Regions from separate parts of the Streptomyces sp. NPDC005566 genome, predicted to be linked through region 1. Evidence: riboswitches for the same ligand, from Rfam matches in the RefSeq annotation. Region 1 holds a riboswitch; each other region holds the start of a gene.
What was found. Region 1 has a riboswitch for cyclic di-AMP ahead of ABZS61_RS27975 (NlpC/P60 family protein). Riboswitches for the same ligand answer to the same signal wherever they lie in the genome.
Positions count from the first base shown of each region.

Region 2: it holds a riboswitch for cyclic di-AMP, as region 1 does, so the genes downstream of both, ABZS61_RS09645 (transglycosylase family protein) here and ABZS61_RS27975 (NlpC/P60 family protein) in region 1, are expected to answer to the same signal.
Region 3: it holds a riboswitch for cyclic di-AMP, as region 1 does, so the genes downstream of both, ABZS61_RS17465 (LysM peptidoglycan-binding domain-containing M23 family metallopeptidase) here and ABZS61_RS27975 (NlpC/P60 family protein) in region 1, are expected to answer to the same signal.

Region 1 is NZ_JBEXDB010000019.1:150,147-157,695, reverse strand. It holds gene ABZS61_RS27990 (alpha/beta fold hydrolase) at 1-359, shown strand, start outside; gene ABZS61_RS27985 (M23 family metallopeptidase) at 566-2,308, shown strand; gene pcrA (DNA helicase PcrA) at 2,309-4,747, opposite strand; cyclic di-AMP (ydaO/yuaA leader) riboswitch at 5,005-5,165, shown strand; gene ABZS61_RS27975 (NlpC/P60 family protein) at 5,164-6,315, shown strand; gene ABZS61_RS27970 (hypothetical protein) at 6,410-6,763, opposite strand; gene ABZS61_RS27965 (NlpC/P60 family protein) at 7,117-7,549, shown strand, end outside.
Region 2 is NZ_JBEXDB010000005.1:104,944-112,492, reverse strand. It holds gene ABZS61_RS09665 (SurA N-terminal domain-containing protein) at 123-779, shown strand; gene ABZS61_RS09660 (nucleoside triphosphate pyrophosphohydrolase) at 839-1,825, shown strand; gene ABZS61_RS09655 (cytochrome P450) at 1,822-3,186, shown strand; gene ABZS61_RS09650 (transglycosylase family protein) at 3,292-4,254, shown strand; cyclic di-AMP (ydaO/yuaA leader) riboswitch at 4,545-4,715, shown strand; gene ABZS61_RS09645 (transglycosylase family protein) at 4,716-5,405, shown strand; gene eno (phosphopyruvate hydratase) at 5,746-7,032, shown strand; gene ABZS61_RS09635 (septum formation initiator family protein) at 7,142-7,549, shown strand, end outside.
Region 3 is NZ_JBEXDB010000010.1:2,045-9,593, forward strand. It holds gene dxs (1-deoxy-D-xylulose-5-phosphate synthase) at 1-454, shown strand, start outside; gene ABZS61_RS17445 (aspartate aminotransferase family protein) at 451-1,848, shown strand; gene ABZS61_RS17450 (XRE family transcriptional regulator) at 1,908-2,552, shown strand; gene ABZS61_RS17455 (DUF6126 family protein) at 2,621-2,794, shown strand; gene ABZS61_RS17460 (tyrosine-protein phosphatase) at 2,804-3,616, opposite strand; cyclic di-AMP (ydaO/yuaA leader) riboswitch at 4,036-4,194, shown strand; gene ABZS61_RS17465 (LysM peptidoglycan-binding domain-containing M23 family metallopeptidase) at 4,198-5,139, shown strand; gene ABZS61_RS17470 (SGNH/GDSL hydrolase family protein) at 5,309-6,136, shown strand; partial or broken gene ABZS61_RS17475 (radical SAM protein) at 6,218-6,370, opposite strand; gene ABZS61_RS17480 (TetR/AcrR family transcriptional regulator) at 6,392-6,982, opposite strand; gene ABZS61_RS17485 (hypothetical protein) at 7,142-7,270, opposite strand.

The DNA.
Region 1 (7,549 bases):
TGCGCACCCTGGTCACCCTCGGCACGCCGCACAGCGGCACGGCCGCAGCCCCGCTGGCCGGCGCGCATCCGATCGTGCGCCAGATGCGCAGTGGCTCCCCCCTGATCGAGGAACTGCGCCTGCCGGCTCAGGGCTGCCGGACCCGGTTCATCAGTTTCTGGAGCGAACTGGACCGGGTCATGCTCCCCGTCGAGACGGCCTGCGTCGACCACCCCGACCTCGACGCACAGAACGTGCGTGTGACCGGCATCGGCCATCTCGCACTGCCGGTGCATCCCGCCGTCGCGGCCGCGATCCGTCAGGCGCTCGAGTCCGACGACGCGGTCATCGGCACCCGGGGAGCCGCTTCCGTCGCCTGACGAATAGAACAAACTTCGAACATAGAGCCAAGGCTGCCTCTCCAGTCCACCGAAAGGCGGCCGATTGCCCGTTTCCTGAGCGAACGGAACCTGCCGAAGATTGTCGTCGTCGCGTACCGCCGGGTACAGTCGCGGCCACTGCTCACCCGGGTTCCCCCCACCGGATCCCGGAAACAGGTCCTGCTGCCGAGGCGAGAGAGAAGTTGGTGAACGACCAGCACCCCCACGCCGGGTACGTCGGATACGACGGTCACTCCACCGGCAGCTTCGACACCGACCCGCTCTTCGGGACTCTTCCCGGTCATCACGACGGCAGTCACGAGACGTACGAGAGCAGTTATACGACTGCGTACGACGCCACCTACGGCGGCTACGGAAACGCGTATCCGGCAGAGCCGCAGAGCCAGAGCGTCCCGTACGACCCCGCCCAGTGGGACACCGGCGGACACCAGCAGGCTCAGCAGGCCCCGTACGACGCGTACGGCACCCAGGCCCATCCGGCCCAGCAGACGTACGACACCACCGCCACCTGGCTGCCCGACGGCGGGGCCACCCCGCAGGCCGGCGCCCCGGAGGCGACGGGCCAGTGGGACACCACCGGCTGGGACCACACGGGCCAGGCCGACCAGTGGGCAACGAGCGACACCGGCGCCTTCCCCACCACGACGTTCAGCGACACGTCCTACGCCACGGGCACCTACGCGGCCCCGGTCTTCGAGACTCCCGGCTACGGAGCCGGCGCCTACGAAACCGTCGACACCGGCACGTACGACGCCACCGCCTGGAACACCGGCGCCACGCCCGAGGACACGGCGTACGCACCCGAACACACGTCGTACCCCTCGTACGAACACGGGTCGGCGCCCTACGAGGCATACGGGACCGCCGAGTTCAGCGCCCACGACGCCGGGACCGGGACCTCGGGGTACGCCGGGACCACGGACTACTCGGACACCGACGGGTACACCGGGACCACGGACCACTCGGACACCGACGGGTACACCGAAACCGCGGACTACACGGAGTCCGCCGAGTTCGCGGGCACCGACACCGACGGAGCCCCGGAAGCCGACGAGCCAGACCCGGCCGCCGAAGCCACCGGCACCGCACACCCGTCCCACGGCGACGGCGACACCGACATCCCCGCGGCCCGCACCTCCACCGCCCAGCGTCCCGTGGGCCGTTCCGCCCCGCGCGGTGGCGGCAGCCGAGGCCGGCGCCGCACCCCTGCCAAGCGTTCCGCCCTCCTCACCGTCGCTGTCCCCTCCGCCTGCGTCATGAGCGTCGCCGGCATCGCCGCCGCCTCCGTGAGCGGTGTCGGTGGCGATGAGCAGAAGGACGACACCACGACCGTGGCTGCCGCCGACCCGGGCACCGTGGAGCCCGTCGTGGCCAACAACAAGCTGGACACCCAGCTCGCCAACCTCAGCGCCGACGCGGAGAACTTCGCGGACCGCGCCAGCCGCACCCAGGAGCGCATCGACCTGAAGGAGCGGCAGGCCGCCGAGAAGAAGAAGCGCGCGGAGGAGGCCGCCCGCCGCGAGGCCGCGCGCCCCAAGTTCGTCCTGCCGGTCAAGCAGCACGGCCTCAGCGCGTACTACGGTCAGGCCGGCGTGAACTGGATGTCCGTCCACACCGGCATCGACTTCCCGGTCTCGTACGGCACTTCCGTGATGGCGGCGACCGACGGCACCGTACGCACGCAGTGGAACAACGCCTACGGGAACATGGCCATCGTCACCGCGGCCGACGGTACCGAGACCTGGTACTGCCACCTCAGCAGCACCAGGATCCGTTCCGGCTCGGTCAAGGCCGGCGACGTGATCGGGTACGCCGGGGACTCCGGCAACTCAACCGGTGCGCACCTGCACTTCGAGGTGCGGCCCGGCGGCGGCGCGGCGATCGACCCGACGCCGTGGCTGCGCAGCCACGGCGTCAACCCCAACTGATCAGAGCTTCTCGACCGGCGCGTACCGCAGGAGGAGCTTCTTCGGCCGCTCGTCCCCGAAGTCGACCGTCGCCTTCGCCTGGTCGCCGAACCCCTCGACCGCCGTCACCGTACCCAGCCCGAACTGGTCGTGCGTGACGCGGTCCCCGACCACCAGGGTGACCACGGGCTTGTCCGAGGTGCGCCGGGTCGCGAAGCCCGAGGGCCCCGACTTGGATCGCGACGAGGACAGCGACGACGTGATCCCCGACGTGGGTCCTGCCGGAGCCGCCATCGGCCCCTTGCGCTTCCAGTCCAGGTGCTGGTCCGGGATCTCCTCCAGGAACCGCGACGGCGGGTTGTACGAAGGCTGCCCCCACGCACTGCGCATCGAGGCCCTGGTCAGGTACAGCCGCTCACGGGCACGTGTGATGCCCACATAGGCGAGCCGGCGCTCCTCCTCGAGCTCCTTCGCCTGTCCCAGCGCGCGCATGTGCGGGAAGACGCCGTCCTCCATGCCGGTCAGGAACACCACCGGGAATTCGAGGCCCTTGGCGGTGTGCAGCGTCATCAGGGTGACGACACCGGAGCCGTCCTCGTCCTCGTCGGGGATCTGGTCGGCGTCGGCAACGAGCGCGACCTTCTCCAGGAACTCGGCGAGCGTGCCCGCGCCCTCGTCCTGCGCCCGCTCCTGCTCGAACTCGAGGGCGACGGCGGCGAGCTCCTGGAGGTTCTCGATACGGGTCTCGTCCTGCGGGTCGGTGGACGCCTGGAGTTCGGCGAGATAGCCGGTCCGCTCCATGACGGCCTCCAGCACGACCGCCGGTCCTGCGCCGGACTCCACGATCGTGCGGAGCTCCTCCATCAGCGTGTTGAACCGCTTCACCGCGTTGGACGAGCGGGCCGCCATGCCGTACGCCTCGTCGACGCGGCGCAGCGCCTGCGGGAAGGAGATCTTCTCGCGCATCGACAGGGCGTCGATCATCGCCTCGGCCCGGTCGCCGATGCCCCGCTTCGGCACGTTGAGGATGCGGCGCAGGGGGACGGTGTCCTCGGGGTTGGAGAGGACCCGCAGGTAGGCCAGGACGTCCCTGACCTCCTTGCGCTCGTAGAAGCGCACTCCGCCGACGACCTTGTAGGGCAGCCCGACGCGGATGAAGATCTCTTCGAAGACACGGGACTGGGCGTTGGTGCGGTAGAAGACGGCGACGTCTCCGGCCTTCGCGTCCCCGGCGTCCGTCAGCCGGTCGATCTCGTCGGCGACGAACTGGGCCTCGTCGTGCTCGGTGTCGGCGACGTAACCGGTGATCCGGGTACCGGCGCCCGCGTTCGTCCAGAGGTTCTTGGGGCGGCGGCTCTCGTTGCGCTCGATGACGGCGTTGGCCGCGGACAGGATCGTCTGCGTGGAGCGGTAGTTCTGCTCCAGCATGATCGTCTTCGCGTCCGGGTAGTCCTCCTCGAACTGGAGGATGTTGCGGATGGTCGCGCCGCGGAAGGCGTAGATCGACTGGTCCGCGTCACCGACGACGCACAGCTCACCCGGGGCGTCGGCCTCGCCCGCCGGGCCCACCAGCTCGCGCACGAGGGTGTACTGCGCGTGGTTGGTGTCCTGGTACTCGTCGACCATCACGTGCCGGAAGCGGCGGCGGTAGTGCTCGGCGACATCGGGGAACGCCTGGAGCAGGTGCACCGTCGTCATGATGATGTCGTCGAAGTCCAGGGCGTTGGCCTCGCGCAGCCGCGCCTGGTAGAGCGCGTATGCCTGGGCCAGTGTCTTCTCGAAGCCGTCCGCGGCCTGCCCCGCGAAGGTCTCCTCGTCGATCAGTTCGTTCTTGAGGTTCGAGACCTTCGCCGTGAACGACTTCGGCGGATAGCGCTTCGGGTCGAGGTCGAGATCGCGGCAGACCAGTGCCATCAGCCGCTTGGAGTCGGCGGCGTCGTAGATCGAGAACGACGAGGTGAAGCCGAGGCGCTTCGACTCGCGGCGCAGGATCCGCACGCACGCACTGTGGAAGGTCATGACCCACATGGCGTTGGCGCGTGGTCCGACGAGCTGCTCGACGCGCTCCTTCATCTCGCCCGCGGCCTTGTTGGTGAAGGTGATCGCGAGGATCTGGCCCGGGTGCACCCCGCGCTCGGCCAGCAGGTGGGCGATCCGGTGCGTCAGCACCCGGGTCTTGCCCGAGCCTGCCCCGGCGACGATGAGCAGCGGGGATCCCGCGTGCACGACGGCGGCGCGCTGCTCGGTGTTCAGCCCGTCGAGCAGCGCGGCGGAGTCGACGACGGGGCGCGGGGCGCCGTCGCGGTAATAGGCCTCGCGCGGGGGCGGGGGCCCGTCGAAGACACCCCCGAAGAGGTCCTCCGGCACCGCTTCGGGTGCGTGGTCCTCGGGGGGTGGCGGGGGGCCCTCGTCCGCTTGCTGGAGGCCGGTCAGGAAACTGTCGTCAAAGAGGCTGCTCATCGCCTGACGAGTCTAGGCGGCCGCACCGACACCCTGGGGCCGCATTCCGCACGAGGGCCAGATCTGTGCGCGCACCGAGACGGATTGCCCACAGTGCGTAGGGATTCGGCGACTGTTCCCGCTGCGGGACAGCTCAATCCAGAAAGGTCACGGAAATGTATCGGGCATATCGGCCATCAACCTTCACAGGGACGCCACGGGTTGGCTAGCGTGCTCCGACGGGTGACCGTTACCCCCTTGAGGCGAACCACGCCACGCGGGCACCCTCGCTGAATCCGTCACTCCCGCAGGGGAGTCCGGAACCGGGGACCCACACGCAGCACCGGGGTGAATCGGTCCGTCCCGCTGGACCGTAGGGCAGCCTTCCGTTCCGCCCGAACCCGACAGCTAACCCGGTAGGCGGTCCACGGAAGGAGATGCCGGCCTTGGCGTCGCATCGCAAACCGCGCACCCGTGTGCGCACCAGCTCCCCCGCCGTCGGTCTCACGACGGCGGCGCTCGCGTCCGTCACCCTGCTCTCCACGCAGAGCGCGACGGCCGCCCCGGCGGAGCCCAAGCCCAGCATCGAGGAAGTACAGAAGAAGGTGGACGACCTCTACCGCCAGGCGGGAACGGCGACCCAGCAGTACAACAAGGCGAAGGCGGCCTCCACCCAGCAGCGCTCCAAGGTCGACGCACTCCTCGAGGCCGCGGCCAAGCGCGCCGACAAGCTGAACGAGACGCGCCGGGAACTGGGCAACTACGCGGCCGCGCAGTACCGCAGCGGAGCGATAGCCCCCACGGCCACGTTCTTCCTCGCGGACGACCCGCAGTCGTACTTCGACCAGGACCAGCTGATGGCCCGGATGACCAGCCAGCAGCAGAAGGCGGTCGCCGATTTCCGTACGCAGCAGAGCGAGGCGGCGACCAAGCGGGTCGAGGCGACGAAGAGCCTGCAGACGCTCACCGAGTCGCAGACCACGCTGCGCACCAGCAAGCAGCAGGTGCAGAACAAGCTGGCCGAGGCGCGCACGCTGCTGTCGGAGCTGACCGCCGAGGAGAAGGCGCGGCTCGCGGAGCTGGAGCGCAAGAAGGAGGCGGAGGCCAAGCGCAAGGCGGAGGACCTCGCGCGCCGGCAGGCCGCCGCCGCGAAGGCGGAGGCGGACAAGGCAGCCGCGGAGGAGGCCTCGAAGGGGGAGGCGGACACCGGCACCGGCACGGGCTCCGACAGCAGCTACGCGTCGAAGGCGGACAAGGTCCTGGCCTTCGCACGGGACCAGATCGGCAAGCCGTACGTCTGGGGGGCGACGGGCCCGTCCTCGTACGACTGCTCCGGGCTGACGCAGGCCGCGTGGAAGGCGGCGGGCGTCGACCTGCCCCGCACCACCTGGGACCAGGTCGAGGTGGGCACCCGGGTGGCCACCGCGGATCTGAAGCCGGGGGACCTGGTCTTCTTCTACGACGACATCAGCCACGTCGGCATCTACAAGGGCGACGGAATGATGATCCACGCGCCGAAGCCGGGCGCGAACGTGCGCGAGGAGTCGATCTACTACATGCCGATCTACGGCAGCGTGCGCCCGGCATAACAACGCGGAGCCCACTGAGCGCACTGAGCGCACTGAGCGCACTGACGGAACTGCCTACGGGCCCGGCGGACACCGGGCCCGTAGGGCTGCCCGGTCAGGTCCAGACTGTGGCGATGAAGATGTTGGCGGCCGTCAGCCCGCCGACGGCCATGAAGGCGCCCTTGTCGACCTTCTCCTCGTCCCGCTTCACGTAGACGAGCGCCAGGATCACGACCAGGATCAGCAGCTTGATGCCGATCTTGACGTTGTTCACCGGCTGGTCGTCGAGCCGATTGAACCCGACCAGGGCAAAACCCGTGACGAGCATCATCAGCGCACCGTGCAGCATGGCGGGTCCGAACCGCGCGGCACCCTCCCCCATGGCCTTCATCTGAGTGAGGAACCCACCCAGCAGGGAGGCGATTCCGATGATGTGCAGGGCGACGAAGACATTGATGAGTACGTCCATGGCCGCAGCGTAGCCGCGTCCATATCACCAGTCTTCAGCTAGGTACTAATTCCCTATGAGTTCGCTCTCGACCCGTGCGAATTGCCCGACTACAGCTGGTATTTCCGGTCATTTGCGTTGATCGAAACGTCACATAGGGGCAATAGCTGTCATTACGACTCTTCCCCGTGCCTCGGGTTTAGCGTCCCTCCCAGGTGACCGAATCTTCACCGCCGCTCCCGTACCGGGCGGCACCCCGGTCACCCCGCCAGGTTCCGGTGGCGGGCCACTCCCCCTGTGGTGGCCCGGCACCGGTACCGGCGGGCCCGCCGGTACCCCCCGACGGGCAGTCGAACGGAAGGACCCGCGCCCCCGTGGCCGCCCAACGCAAAGCCGCTCACCGCAAGCCCAAGCAGCGTCCGTTCACCGGGCCTGCTGCCCGCACCGCAGCCACCCTGGCCCTGGCCGGAGCGGCTACCGCGACCGCCTTCGAGGGCGCCGCCCAGGCCGAGCCCCAGCTCACCCCGGCCCAGGTGAAGTCCAAGGTCGACCGGCTCTACCACGACGCCGAGGTCGCCACCGAGCAGTACAACGGCGCGAAGGAGAAGGCGACCGCGACCACCAAGTCCCTGGACGCCCTGCGCGACGAGGCCGCCCGCCGGACGGAGCGCCTCAACGCCGCGCGCAACGCCCTCGGCTCGTTCGCCGCCGCGCAGTACCGCAGCGGCGGCCTCGACCCCGCCGTCCAGCTTGCGCTCTCCTCCGACCCCGACCAGTACCTGGAGCGCGCCTCCTACCTGGATCGGG
Region 2 (7,549 bases), on a different contig from region 1:
CCGCATCCCCAACTCCTCCCGAATCGTTGGTCGAATCAGTGGCCCGAACCTCTTCCACTGCCTAACATCGATCACCGCAAGGCTTTGTGCACTGATGCACAAACTCTCCCCGGGAGGCTCCTTTGCACCGCCGACGTCGCACCGCGCTCGCCGTATCCGTAGCCACGCTCGTCGCGGCGCCCCTCCTGACCGCCTGTGGCAGCGAGGCGCACCCAGGCGCCGCAGCCGTGGTCGGCGGGGACCGGGTCGACATGTCCACGGTCCAGGAGCAGGCGGCGGAGGTGCGCACTGCGCAGGAGGGCTCGAAGGGGTCCGCACAGCTGGTGCAGAAGTCCGGGCAGCTCACCCGGGCCAAGCTGCACGGGATCGTGTTCGGCATGGTCCTGGACCGGGCCGCGAAGGACGCGGGGGTGACCGTCAGCCGCAAGGAGATCCAGCAGATCCGCCAGGCGGCTGCCGCGCAGTCCGGTGGTGACACGGGCCTGCAGACCATGATGCTGGAGCAGCGCTGGGTCGCCCCGGACCAGATCGAGGACGATCTGCGCAAGGAGGTCCAGCTGCCGAAGCTGGCCCAGGCGCTCGGCGCCGACCTGCAGACGCCCGCCGGGCAGCAGGCCGTCGGCGAGGCTCTCACCAAGGCGTCGAAGGCCCTGCACGTCGACGTCAACCCGCGCTTCGGCACCTGGGACGACAAGAAGGTGCAGCTGAGCACCTACAAGGCTCCGTGGATCAACCAGGTCACCAAGTTCCAGGCGCAGGAACCCCAGTCGGGCGCCTGACCGGGGGGCGGGGCCGGGAGCCAGGACCGGGAGGGTCCCGGCCGGGGTAGGTTCGGAGGGTGAACGCTGAAGCCCCCGGCCGTATCGTCCTGCTCACCGCCAGCCACCGGGTCGCGCCCGGTCTGCTGTCCTGGCCCGCCTGGCAGACGCTGCAGGCCGCCGACGGGGTGCTCTGCGCCGAGCGGGACCATCCGCAACTGCCGTATCTGCGCGAGGCCGGAATCATGGTCGAGCACGTCGCACCGTCGGCCGAGGAACTCGTCGACGCCTGCGCGGCCGGCCGGACCGTGGTGGTCCTCGTGGGCGGCGAGGGCAATCAGCCGCTCACCGACGGCCTGGCCCGGCTCGGCGGTTCGGGCCGGGTGCAGATGCCGGACCTGGAACTGCTGCCCGGCTCCTACGACCTGCCGGGCGCCCGGCTCCTCGATCTGGTCCAGGTCATGGACCGGATCAGGCGGGAATGCCCGTGGACCTCGCAGAAGACGCACAAGGGACTCGCGAAGTACGCCATCGAGGAGGCGTACGAACTGGTCGAGGCCATCGAGTACGGTGACCGCGAGGAGCTGCGCGAGGAGCTCGGGGACGTTCTGCTCCAGGTCGTCTTCCACGCCCGGATCGCGCAGGAGGACCCGGACGAGCCCTTCGCCATCGACGATGTCGCGGCGACGATCGTCGAGAAGCTGATCCACCGTCATCCGCATGTCTTCGGCGACGCGACCGCGGAGACCCCGGAGGACGTCCACGCGCACTGGCTGCGGACCAAGGCGATCGAGAAGCAGCGCGATTCGGTCACCGACGGGGTGCCGCTGGGCCAGCCCGGTCTGGCCCTGGCCGCCAAGCTGGGCAGCCGGGCCCGTGCCGCCGGGCTCGATGTCGCGCTTCCGGAGGGAGACTCGGTCGGCTACCGGCTTCTCGCCCTCGCCGTACGCGCCGAACAGGACGGCACGGACCCGGAGGCAGCCCTGCGGGCCGCCGCCCGTACCTACCGGGACGCGATCCGGGCGGTGGAGGGGCACGGGGGCGCTCCGGATAACGTCGAGGAGTGAACGACAGCCCCGCCGACACCCCCGCGCCCGACGCGACGCAGAACGCAGCGCCCGACGCGACGCAGGACGCAGCGTCCGAAGCAACGCAGGACGCAGCGTCCGAAGCACCCGAACTCTTCACGTGGGAGTTCGCCACCGACCCGTACCCCGCCTACGCCTGGCTCCGCGAGCACAGCCCCGTGCACCGCACCGCGCTGCCCAGCGGAGTCGAGGCCTGGCTGGTGACCCGGTACGCGGATGCCAAGCAGGCCCTCGCCGACACCCGGCTCTCCAAGAACCCGGCGCACCACGCCGGGCCGGCGAACGCCAAGGGGAAGACGGGCATCCCGGGGGAGCGCCAGGCGGACCTGATGACGCACCTCCTGAACATCGACCCGCCGGACCACACCCGCCTGCGCCGGCTCGTCACCAAGGCGTTCACCCCGCGCCGCGTCGCGGAGTTCGCGCCCCGCGTGCAGGAGCTGACGGACCGCCTCATCGACACGTTCATCGAGGAGGGGAAGGCGGACCTCATCCACGACTTCGCCTTCCCGCTCCCCATCTACGCGATCTGTGACCTGCTGGGGGTGCCCCCGGAGGACCAGGACGACTTCCGGGACTGGGCGGGCATGATGATCAGGCACGGCGGCGGTCCGCGCGGCGGAGTGGCCAGGTCGGTCAAGAAGATGCGCGGCTACCTTGCCGAACTCATCCACCGCAAACGGGAGAATCCCGGCGACGACCTGATCTCGGGACTGATCCGGGCAAGTGACCACGGCGAGCACCTGACCGAGAACGAAGCCGCGGCGATGGCCTTCATCCTGCTGTTCGCCGGCTTCGAGACCACGGTCAACCTCATCGGCAACGGCACCTACGCGCTGCTCCGCAACCCGGAACAGCGCGAGCTGCTCCAGCGCTCGATCGAGGCGGGGGAGACGGAGCTGCTGGCCACGGGGATCGAGGAGTTGCTGCGGTACGACGGTCCGGTGGAGCTCGCCACCTGGAGGTACGCCACGGAACCCGTGACGCTGGGCGGACAGCGCATCGGGGCCGGGGACCCCGTTCTCGTGGTGCTCGCCGCCGCCGACCGGGACCCGGAGCGCTTCCGCGATGCGGACACGCTGGATCTCGCACGGAGTGACAATCAGCACCTCGGGTACGGGCACGGCATCCACTACTGCCTGGGTGCACCGCTGGCCAGGCTGGAGGGCCGGGCGGCATTGGCGACGCTGCTGCGACGCCTCCCCGACCTGCGGCTCGCTGCAGAACCTACCGATTTGCGCTGGCGGGGCGGGCTCATCATGCGTGGACTGCGCACTCTTCCTGTGGAGTTCGGTCCCGGGACGCCGCTCGGAAAAAGTGACACTCTGTCAACTCTGTGACTTTCACGTGATCTCCGCTGCATCGACTTGTGACACACGTTCGAGTGCGGCTAGGTTCACCGTTCGACTCACCAGTCACACGTCAGTCACACGGAAGGCAATCCCATGGGCTCCGCGAACGGCAGACACCGTCGCCCTCGGCAGGCACCCGCCATCGTCGTCGCCGCAGGCGTCACAGGGTCGGCCATCGCCATCCCGCTGCTCGGCGCAACGGGTGCGCACGCAGCCGACGCCTCGACCTGGGACCGGGTCGCCGAGTGCGAGAGCGGTGGCATGTGGAGCGCCGACCTCGGCAACGGCTACTACGGCGGCCTGCAGCTCTCGCAGGACACCTGGTCGGCCTACGGCGGCACGGCGTTCGCGCCCCGCGCCGACCTGGCCAGCCGCTCGCAGCAGATATCCGTGGCGGAGAAGGTGCTCGACGACCAGGGGGTGACGGCGTGGGCCAGCTGCGCGGTGATCTCCGGACTCGCACTCGACAACACGCTCCCGGGTGTCGACCCGGGCAGTGAGCCGACCACCGAGCCGTCGGACGACGCGACCCCGTCCGGCGACGCGTCGGACACCCCCTCGTCCGATGCGTCGGACAACGCGAGCGGGAACAGGAACACGGACAGCAGGGGTGGCGATACCGGCAAGGTCGACAAGTCGACCGGATCCGACACGTCCGACTCCTCTCCCTCGCCCGAGACGTCCGAGGCCTCCGACGGATCGACGGAAGCGCCGGGCGGTAAGCACCGCGGCACTCCGGCCCCGGAGGCGAGCGCCGGTGCGGGCTCGACGGACGGGCGCGAGTCCGGTCGGCACGCGTCGCGCGGTGACGCCGAAGCGCGCAAGGGCGGCGACGGCACCTACACCGTCCGCACCGGAGACAACCTCTGGGCGATCGCGGACGCGCAGGAGCTGCCCGGCGGCTGGACGGCGCTCTACGAGGCGAACAAGGACGAGCTGGGCTCCGACCCGGACCTGATCCTTCCCGGGCAGAACCTCGACCTGGGTCTCGACCTGGGCGCCCAGGCGGACGAGAAGAGCGCCGAGGCCGGTGCGGAAGCCGCTGTCGGCAACTGATCCAATTCGGGAAAACACCCCAAAAGCGGGGGCAGTTCAGAGGCCTATGTCCACTTATGTCTAAGTGAGACATGGGTCTCTTTGCGTCAACTCACGCGTCTCGCCCGCCGGGTTCGCCGACGACGCCTCCGACCTGCGGAAATGATCCCTCGCCCGGTGCGAGTACGGGCTGATTGTCCGTGATGTCCATCTTTGAATGTGGGGGTTGCCTATGTTTACGGTCGGAACCGCTCGCACCGCGGGCACCTTCGACCGTCACGCCGAATCCTGCCGTCGGCCGAAGGGATTCGACGCGTAAAGCGCCGTAGGCAGGAGCGGGGGACCCAGGTAAGTGCCGGACCCGGCCGTCGGAAGACGGGTGAGGGTCGGCTCGGGGTGAAGTCGCTCGCCAGTGCGAGCGACCGGGCAACTCACAGGCCCGAACCCGACAGCTCACCTCGTAGGCGTCGGTGAGGAGAACCATGCTGCTTTCGAGCAAGGGCAAGCACCGTCGCCCGTCCAAGGCCGTCCGTATCGCCACCCTGGCCGGCGTCGCCGGTGCCGCGGTCGCCGTCCCGCTGATGGGTGCGACCGGCGCCTCCGCCGCTTCCGTCGCCACGTGGGACGCCGTCGCGCAGTGCGAGTCCGGTGGCAACTGGTCCATCAACACCGGCAACGGCTACTACGGCGGTCTGCAGTTCTCGCAGTCCAGCTGGGCAGCCGCCGGCGGTACGCAGTTCGCCGCCCGCGCCGACCTGGCCACCAAGGCTCAGCAGATCACCGCAGCCGAGAAGCTTCTCGACCTGCAGGGCCCGGGCGCCTGGGCCTGCGCCGGTGCCGGCGGCCTGACCAACGACGGTGTGGACCCGGGTGTCGACACCGCCGCGCCGAGCGCCGACAAGGCCGCCCAGCCGGAGCGCAAGGCCGAGCAGCCCACCACGCGCAGCGAGAAGCGCACCGCCCCCGAGGCCTCGAAGACCGTCACGACCCCGACCGGCGACAAGGTCAAGAAGGGTGACGGCGAGTACAAGGTGAAGGCCGGCGACACCCTGAGCACGATCGCCGACGCGAAGAAGGTCAAGGGCGGCTGGCAGAAGCTGTTCAAGCTCAACGACGACATCGTCGAGGACGCCGACCTGATCTTCCCGGGTCAGCAGCTCCACCTGAAGTAGTCCCGGGTCTCTCCTCCCCGAAGGCTTCAGGGCCGCGGAAGGGTGTCCGGCGGCACCCGACGTGTTCCCTCCCGGCCCGGCGCACTCACCCCCGTGTGCGCCGGGCCGGGGTCGTGTCCGCGGTGTGCCGCACGGGCCCACCGCGGACGGGATCGTTCAACTCTTGCGGTTACCGGTCAGTAGATTTCTGGACCTTTGCCCGGAATGCAAGCCCTTGGGTCCTTTTTCGTCCCAGGGGACGGGCGGTCGGCCGACGCAGGGGGCAGAGCCGGTTAGGCTCGGGGCGCAAGGCCACAGTGACCCTGCACAACCAGCGTCATATCCCAGAAGGAGATGCCTCGTGCCGTCCATCGACGTCGTCGTAGCCAGGGAAATCCTCGACTCCCGGGGAAACCCCACGGTCGAGGTCGAGGTTGGCCTCGACGACGGCAGCACGGGACGTGCTGCTGTTCCGTCCGGCGCCTCCACCGGTGCGTTCGAGGCCATCGAGCTTCGCGACGGTGACCCCAACCGCTACCACGGCAAGGGTGTCGAGAAGGCCGTCCTCGCCGTCATCGAGCAGATCGGCCCGGAGCTCGTCGGGTACGACGCCACCGAGCAGCGCCTCATCGACCAGGCGATGTTCGACCTCGACGCCACCGAGAACAAGGGCTCCCTCGGCGCCAACGCCATCCTCGGCGTCTCGCTGGCCGTGGCCCACGCCGCGTCCGAGGCGTCCGACCTGCCGCTGTTCCGCTACCTCGGCGGCCCGAACGCGCACCTGCTGCCCGTTCCGATGATGAACATCCTGAACGGCGGCTCGCACGCCGACTCCAACGTGGACATCCAGGAGTTCATGATCGCGCCGATCGGCGCCGAGTCGTTCTCCGAGGCCCTTCGCTGGGGCGCGGAGATCTACCACACGCTGAAGAAGGTCCTGAAGACCAAGGGCCTGTCCACCGGTCTCGGTGACGAGGGCGGCTTCGCCCCGAACCTCGAGTCCAACCGCGCCGCCCTGGACCTGATCCTCGAAGCCGTCAAGGAAGCCGGTTACGTCCCGGGCCGCGACATCGCGCTCGCCCTCGACGTCGCCGCGTCCGAGTTCTACAAGGACGGCACGTACGAGTTCGAGGGCAAGTCCCGCTCGGCCGCCGAGATGACCGAGTACTACGAGGAGCTCGTCTCCGCGTACCCGCTGGTCTCCATCGAGGACCCGCTGTACGAGGACGACTGGGCCGGCTGGAAGGTCATCACCGACAAGCTCGGCGGCAAGGTGCAGATCGTCGGTGACGACCTGTTCGTCACCAACCCCGAGCGCCTGGCCCGTGGCATCGAGGAGGGCTCGGCCAACGCCCTGCTCGTCAAGGTCAACCAGATCGGTTCGCTGACCGAGACCTTGGACGCCGTCGAGCTGGCCCAGCGCAACGGCTTCAAGTGCATGATGTCCCACCGCTCCGGTGAGACCGAGGACGTCACCATCGCCGACCTCGCCGTCGCCGTGAACTGCGGCCAGATCAAGACCGGCGCCCCGGCCCGCTCGGACCGTGTCGCCAAGTACAACCAGCTGCTGCGCATCGAGGAGATCCTCGACGACGCCGCGGTGTACGCGGGCCGTTCGGCCTTCCCGCGGTTCCGCTTCGAGGGCTGAGAGCCCGGCAGCAGGAGCTGAGCCGCCCTTCGGGGCACCAGCCTCCGTCCGTCCCCGCACTCGGTCCCGTACCGTGTGCGGGGACGGACGTGCGTAATGGGGAGGCGAGATGGCCGGGAAGGACCGCGACCGGTTCTCCACCGCGACCAGGCTGCGGCTGCTCGGGGAGCAGACCGCGGCGCGCGTGTACCGGTCCCAGAACCGCCGCCAGGCCCGCCGCTCCCGGCTCACCGGCAGGGCCGCGTTCCTGGCCCTGATCGTCTGCTCCCTGGTCGTCGCCCTCGCCTACCCGATGAGGCAGTACATCTCCCAGCGCGACGAGATCGCCGATCAGGAGAGGCTCACGCAGGAGGCGCACCGGCGGACCGAGGAGCTGCGCGACGAGAAGGCGCGGCTCAAGGACGACGCGTACATCCGGCGACTCGCGCGCCAGCACCTCCACTACGTCATGCCCGGGGAGACCGGTTTCACGGTGATCGACCCGGACGCAGCCGAGGTGCGCCGCGGTGAAGCGGGT
Region 3 (7,549 bases), on a different contig from region 1:
CCGGATCGGCGGCATGGACGTCCTGCACCGGGCCGGGAATCCCGACGTACTGCTCGTGGCGGTCGGTGTGCTCGCCCCGGTCTGCCTGCAGGCCGCCGATCTGCTCGCGGAAGCCGGAATCCGCTGCACCGTGGTCGACCCGCGCTGGGTCAAACCGGTCGACGAACAGCTTCCCGCGCTGGCCGGGCAGCACCGGCTGGTGGCCGTGGTCGAGGACAACAGCAGGGCGGGCGGCGTCGGTTCGGCCGTCGGGCAGGCACTGCGGGATGCGGGGATCGACGTGCCGCTGCGGACGTTCGGCATCCCCGACCAGTTCCTGGCACACGCCAAGCGCGGCGAGGTGCTGGCCGAGATCGGGCTCACTCCCGAGGAGATCGCCGGACGGATCGGTGCGGCACTCGCCGGCCGGAAGCCAGGGGCCGAGCACGCGGTGCCGAAGGAGAACAGGCCATGAAGGACGAAAGGCCCAAGGGCTTCGATCTGACGCAGCTCCTCGCGGAACGCGGCGCCGAGCGCTACGAGCTGCATGCCAGGCATCTGAACCATCAGCTGCCGCGCATGCTCCGCACCATCGGCTTCGACAAGGTCTACGAGCGGGCCGAGGGCGCGTACTTCTGGGACGCGGAAGGCAACGACTACCTCGACATGCTCGCCGGCTTCGGGGTCATGGGGCTCGGCCGGCACCATCCCGTCGTACGCAAGGCCCTGCACGACGTCCTCGACGCCTCGCTCGCCGACCTCACCCGCTTCGACTGCCAGCCGCTGCCCGGGCTGCTGGCCGAGAAACTGCTGGCGCACAGTCCCCATCTGGACCGGGTGTTCTTCGGCAACAGCGGCACCGAGGCGGTCGAGACGGCGCTGAAATTCGCCCGGTACGCCACCGGCAAGCCACGGATCCTCTACTGCACCCATGCCTTCCACGGCCTGACGACCGGCTCGCTCTCGGTCAACGGCGAAGCGGGGTTCCGGGACGGCTTCGCACCCCTGCTCCCCGACACGGCGATCGCCCTCGGCGACCTGGACGCCCTGCGCCGCGAACTCAAGCGCGGAGACGTGGCCGCCCTGGTGGTCGAGCCGATCCAGGGCAAGGGGGTGCACGCCTCGCCGCCGGGGTTCCTGCGGTCCGCGCAGGAACTGCTGCACCGGCACAAGGCGGTGCTCATCGTCGACGAGGTGCAGACAGGTCTGGGCAGGACCGGCGACTTCTACGCCTACCAGCACGAGGAGGGTGTCGAACCCGATCTCGTCTGTGTGGCGAAGGCGCTCTCCGGCGGCTATGTGCCGGTCGGCGCGACGCTCGGCAAGGACTGGATCTTCAAACGCGTCTACTCCTCCATGGACCGGGTGCTCGTGCACTCGGCGAGCTTCGGTTCCAACGCCCAGGCCATGGCGGCCGGGCTCGCGGTCCTCGCGGTGATGGAGGACGAGGAGACGGTCGCGAACGCCCGTCGCACGGGTGACCTGCTGCGCGAGCGGCTCACCGCGCTCGTCGGCCGCTACGAGCTGCTGCACGAGGTGCGCGGGCGCGGGCTGATGATCGGGATCGAGTTCGGCCGGCCCTCCTCGCTGAAACTCCGCAGCCGGTGGACCATGCTGCAGGCGGCCAGGAAGGGTCTCTTCGCCCAGATGGTGGTCGTGCCCCTGCTGCAGAAGCACCGGATCCTCACCCAGGTCTCCGGCGACCACCTGGAAGTGATCAAGCTGATCCCCCCGCTGGTCATCGGTGAGCCCGAGGTGGACCGCTTCGTGGCCGCCTTCACGGCCGTCATGGACGACGCGCACAGCGGGGGCGGGCTGATGTGGGACTTCGGCAGGACCCTGGTCAAGCAGGCCGTCGCCAACCGTTGAGTCTTTGCCTCGGAGGCAAGAAATTTGCCTCTGAGGAAAGGTCCTGGCCCAATGGAGTCATGAATCCTCCTGACGGAGGGGCAGCCGACGAGCTGCCCGGAATCGCCCCGCGCCTGCGCGACCTGCGCCGCAACCGGGGGCTCACCCTTGAGACCGCCGCCCGGCGGGCCGATCTCTCCCCGGCCCACCTCTCCCGGCTCGAGACGGGCCGCAGGCAGCCCTCACTGCCGATGCTGCTCGGACTCGCCCGCATCTACGGTACGACGGTCTCCGAGCTCCTCGGCGAGATACCGCCCGAGCGTGACGCGATCGTCCGCGGCGGCCCGTTCGCAGGCGCTTTCGATGGCTCCTCGGGCGCTGCCCCGGGGGGTGCCGAGGCCGACGGCTGGCTCTACCACCAGGCCGGCGGCCCAGGCCGGGCGATGCAGGCGCTGCGCGTCCGGATTCCCTACGGCGCCCAGAGCGACCTCGTGCGTGTTCACCCGGGCGAGGAATGGCTGTACGTCCTCGACGGGCGGCTGCGCGTGAGTCTGGGGGAGACCGTGCACGACCTAGACCCGGGGGACAGCGCGCACTTCGACTCGCTCACCCCGCACCGGATCGCCGCACTCGACCGTGCCGGCGTCGAGCTGCTCTTCGTCCACACCCTGCTGCAGAGCCCCACGGCGGAGCTGTGCCTGGGCGGTGGGACGCGCCTTCGCTGACCTCGCACGCCCCACCCCACCTGCCGCACACCGGTCACCCGGCCCGAGAGCCGGAAGAGAGGACTGCCATGTCTGATTCGGAGCACTACGACCCGCTCACCCCGCGCTCGCCGGTGAACACGGACACGCACGAGCGGAAGATGCCCCGCGGTGTGGTCATCCGGCTCGTCGCCTACCTGGTGGCCGGCCACGTGGTCGCGGCCTTCCTCTTTCTCCTGTTCACCGTGGCGGGCAAGGGCTGACCGCTTGCTCTACGCCTCCTCGACGAGGCGATCGCGCAGCCTCGCGCGAGTCTCGGGCGCGAGCTTCAGCCCCTCGCTGAGGTAGCGGTCCGTACCGCCCCAGGTCTCCTCGATCGCGGCGAAGGCGGCGGCGAGGTACTCGGAATGCGCACCGAAAAGCGGGTTGAGGAGCTCCATCACCTCGTCCGACATCCCCGCCGACGACGTGTCGCTGCGCCGCACCTTGTAGCGGCGGTGCGCGTCGTTGGACTTGAGGTAGTCGGCCTCGACGGCCTCCTTCTCGACGCCGACGGCCAGGAGCGAGACCGCGATCGACAGGCCGGCCCTGTCCTTGCCCGCCGCGCAGTGCATCAGCGCCGGCACGCTGTCCTCGGCCAGCGCGTGCAGCACCCTGCTGTGCTCCGCGGTGCGGTCCGTGATGATCGACCGGTAGGACGCGATCATGCGGTCCGACCCCCTGCCGTCGGCGAGGATCGAGCGCAGCTGCTGGATGTTGCCGTCGCGCACCAGACGCCAGAACTCGGCGCCGTCGGCCGGGTCGGAGAGCGGAATGCTGATATTCCGGACACCGGGCAGTTCCACGTCGAGGCCGTCGAGCTTGTGGTCGGCGGCGTTGCGGAAGTCGAAGACCGTGTGCAGGCCGAGTCCGGCCAGGAAGGCCGTGTCCGTCTCGGTGGCGTGCGCCAGATGGCCGCTGCGGTAGAGGCGCCCGTAGCGCACCCTGCCGCCGTCCGTGGTCGGCAGGCCGCCCACGTCGCGGAAGTTGCGGACACCGGTCAGCTCGGCGTCTGTCGACGGAACCTCTGGCAGCTGCTGCGTCACAAGGACTCCTGGAGTGTCTGGCGTCGGCGCCGCTCGCCGACGGGGGCACGCCCGCGACGATACGACATGGATTCATCGGGCAATCGTTTCGCCCTTCGATGGCCCCGGCCGGGGCGGCCGACGGTCCGCGGCCATGACATGTCCGTATTGGTGTATTTAGCAGAACATGCCCCGCTTACGCGGGAGATGGGATGCGGCAGGTGAGCGGGATCATATCCGTGACGGTGTGTGGCGAAACTGCCCAGAGGTATTCCTTACGCTGCGCGGAAAGCCAAGATCGGTAATCCACGGAGTGTGACCGGAATTCGGAATCGCAATTGAACCGGTCATTCCGGTACGCAACCGGTGGCTTGTTCCCGGCGTCCTGACTCGCTTACGGTCACCGTCAATCCGGACGGAACGCCTAATCCTGCCGCCGCCCGGAATCCGCACCGACTCACGTGTGGCAGGAGCGGGGGAACCAGGTAAGCCGCCGACCGGAGTGATCCGGAACGGCTTGGGGTCAAGACGCGCTCAGCGCGGCCGGGCATCTCCAGTCCGAACCCGACAGCTCACCTCGCAGGCGCCGGAGAGGAATTCCCATGCCCGCAAAGGGTAAGCACCGTCGTACGAAGGCCAGCCCGATCTCCCGTGGCGTCCTCGCCGCAGGGACCGGCGGCGCCGTCCTCGCCCTCCCGCTGATCGGCGCCACCGGCGCGTTCGCCGCGGAGCAGTCCGCACCCGCCGCCAAGCCCGCGGCCGCCAGCGCGGCGCACCACGCGCCGGCCGCCTCCGTGGCGAAGAAGCAGAGCGCCCCCAGGACCTACTCCGTGGTCGCCGGCGACTATCTGGCGAAGATCGCGGCGGACAAGAAGGTCAAGGGCGGCTGGCAGAAGCTGTACAAGGACAACCGCGAGGTCGTCGGCGGCAACCCCAGCCTGATCTTCCCGGGCATGAAGCTGACCCTCGGCGTCAAGGCATCGGGCTCCACCACGGAGTCCGCGCCCTCCAAGGCGGCCCCGTCCAAGGCCGCCCCCTCGAAGGCGAAGCCGGCCCCGAAGGCTGCCGCACCGGCCGAGAAGGCGTCGACGGTCACCAACACCGCCGACTCCACCGGCGCTTCGGAGAGCAGCAGCTCCGGCTACACCACCCCGGTGGCCAACGGCGGCGTCTCCACCCAGTACCGCGTCGCCGGTGCCAGCTGGTCCAGCGGCTACCACACCGGCTCCGACTTCCAGGCCGCCTCCGGCACCAGCGTCCGGTCCATCGGCCCGGGCACCGTGGTCTCCGCGGGCTGGAGCGGTGCGTACGGCAACGAGGTCGTCATCAAGCACGACGACGGCATGTACTCCCAGTACGCCCACCTGTCGTCGCTCGGCGTCTCGGCCGGCCAGACCGTCACCGGCGGCCAGCAGATCGGCCTCTCCGGGTCCACCGGCAACTCCACCGGCCCGCACCTCCACTTCGAGGTCCGCACCGGCCCGAGCTACGGCTCGGACGTCGACCCGATTGCCTACCTGCGCTCGCACGGCGTCTCCATCTGACGCAATCAGGCGGCTCGGTAGTGAGCTCGAGAGGGGCGGTGCGCGGCGGCGCACCGCCCCTCTGCTTATTCCGGCTTTACCAAAACCTGACCGGGTGGTCTTTCTCACCACCCGTCAACCCCATATTACGGTCGCGTAGGTCACATTCGAAGGTGCAGGATATGCGCTTGTGGCAGACGATTCGAGAAACAAACAGCGAGGCACCATCGGGTCGTACGCAGCGATTGGCGACAGCTTCACCGAGGGCGTCGGAGACCCCGGCCCCGACGGGACGCTCGTCGGCTGGGCGGACCGGTTCGCGGTCATTCTGGCGGACCAGCTCCCTCTCCCCGATGCAGCGGCGGGCCCCGCGGCCGGCCCGCACGGGAACTTCCGGTACGCCAATCTCGCCGTACGCGGACGCCTCCTCGACCAGATAGTCGAGGAGCAGGTCCCCCGCGCCAAGCAGCTCGCACCGGATCTGGTGAGCTTCTGCGCGGGCGGCAACGACATCATTCGGCCCGGCACCGACCTGGACGACGTGGCCGAACGCTTCGAGCGCGCGGTAGCCGACCTCACCCGCTCGGTCGGCACCGTCATGATCACCACCGGCTTCGACACCCGCGACGTTCCGGTGCTCCGGCACCTGCGGGGCAAGATCGCCACGTACACCGCCCATGTCCGGTCCATCGCCGACCGCTACGACTGCCCGGTCCTGGACCTGTGGTCGCTCCGGTCCGTGCAGGACAGGCGGGCCTGGGACAACGACCGGCTGCACCTCTCGGCGGAGGGGCACACCCGGGTCGCGCTGCGCGCCGCTCAGGTCCTCGGCCTCGACGTGCCGGCCGACCCCGACCAGGTGTGGCCTCCGCAGATACAGCGCGGGGCGTTCGAGGTGCGCCGCGACGACATCCAGTGGGCCCGCGAGTACCTCGTCCCGTGGATCGGCCGGCGCCTGCGCGGTGAGTCCTCCGGTGACCACGTCGAGGCCAAACGCCCCGACCTGCTCCCCCTCTGAGCACCACTGAGCGCACTGATCACACGCGTTCTCGGCGCGTGCGCTCAGTGCGCTCAGTGCGCTCAGTGGTGCTCAGTGCGCTCAGTGAGGTCGGCGAGTGATGACGGGGAGGGAGCGCCGCGGGACCGCCCCACGCAGCGCATCCGCCGTCGGTACCCGTACCGGGTCGGCGGGTGTCCGCTCCAGCACGCCGCCCGCGAAGACGTCGTGCGACGGCAGCGTCTCCAGATGTACCGCCAACGTCAGGCAACCCTGTCAGGCCGTCAGGACCTCGTGATCGATGCCGAGTTCGCGGGCGAGCGCCTCCTCGGTCCACCGCAGCATGGTGGTCCGGGAGAGCGGACCCGCGTACGACGTCATCTGGACGGCCAGCCCGTCCAGGAGCGCGGTCAGCCGCCAGGCCACCGACATCGGATCGTCGCAGTCGAACTCACCGGCTGCGGCGCCCTCCTCGATGACCTCGGCCAGCTCCGCCTTCCACTGCTGGTCGAGATCGCCGGCCACCTCGCGCAGCACCGGGTCGCGCAGGGAGGCGGCCCAGCCCTCGATCCACAGGCGCCATCCCTTGGCCTGACCGGTCGGCGCGTACCAGCGAACCGCGGCCCTCAGACGCCGGACCGCGGTCGTGCGGCGTGACAGCAGCTTGCGCAGATGGGCGAGATCGGCTTCCGCCGCGTACGCGAACGCGGCCGCCACCAGCTTCTCCTTGGACGAGAAGTGGTACAGCACGAGGGCGTTGCTCACGCCGAGGACCGACGCCACATCGGCGATCCGCACCGAGGACACGCCCCGGACCTCGATCTGCTCCACGGCAGCGCGCAGGAGGTCCTCACGTCGCTCCGACACGCTCAGCCGCACTCTTGCCACACCGTCACCCTAACCAACGCCCTGATCATGACGGGAAGGGGACGGGCCCGTCCCCTTCCCGCTTTCGGTCCGCAGCGGGTCCGCCACCGGTCCGCGATCGGGCAGCGGGCCGGCCTTGGTGCGGTCGGCCGGCGCCGGTCAGCACCAGATGTCGGCGCAGCCCGAGGTGCAGGCGTCGGTCAGTGTCTCCGTCAGGGACGCACCCCACGTGTCCGTCACCGTCGTCCGGAGGTCGACCTTGGCGGTGCCGACCGCCGGTACGGTCACGTTCCACCGGCCATCGGCTCCGCGGGTCGCCGTGGCCGGCTTCCAGTCGGTGCCGTCGGTGGCTTACCAGACTCTCAGCGAGGTGACCGGAACCGCGCTCCGGCTGCCCTGTGCGGTGAGACCGACGGTGTGGCCGAGAGGTCTGTCGGCCTCGGTGGCGTTGACCCCGGTCAGCGGCAGCCGGTGGTCCAGATCGAGCGGCCGGGCGGCCGCTGCGGCCCTCCCGGACTCGTGGCGGGTCGTCGTCGGAGGCCCGGTGGGGGGTGCGCGTCACATCCC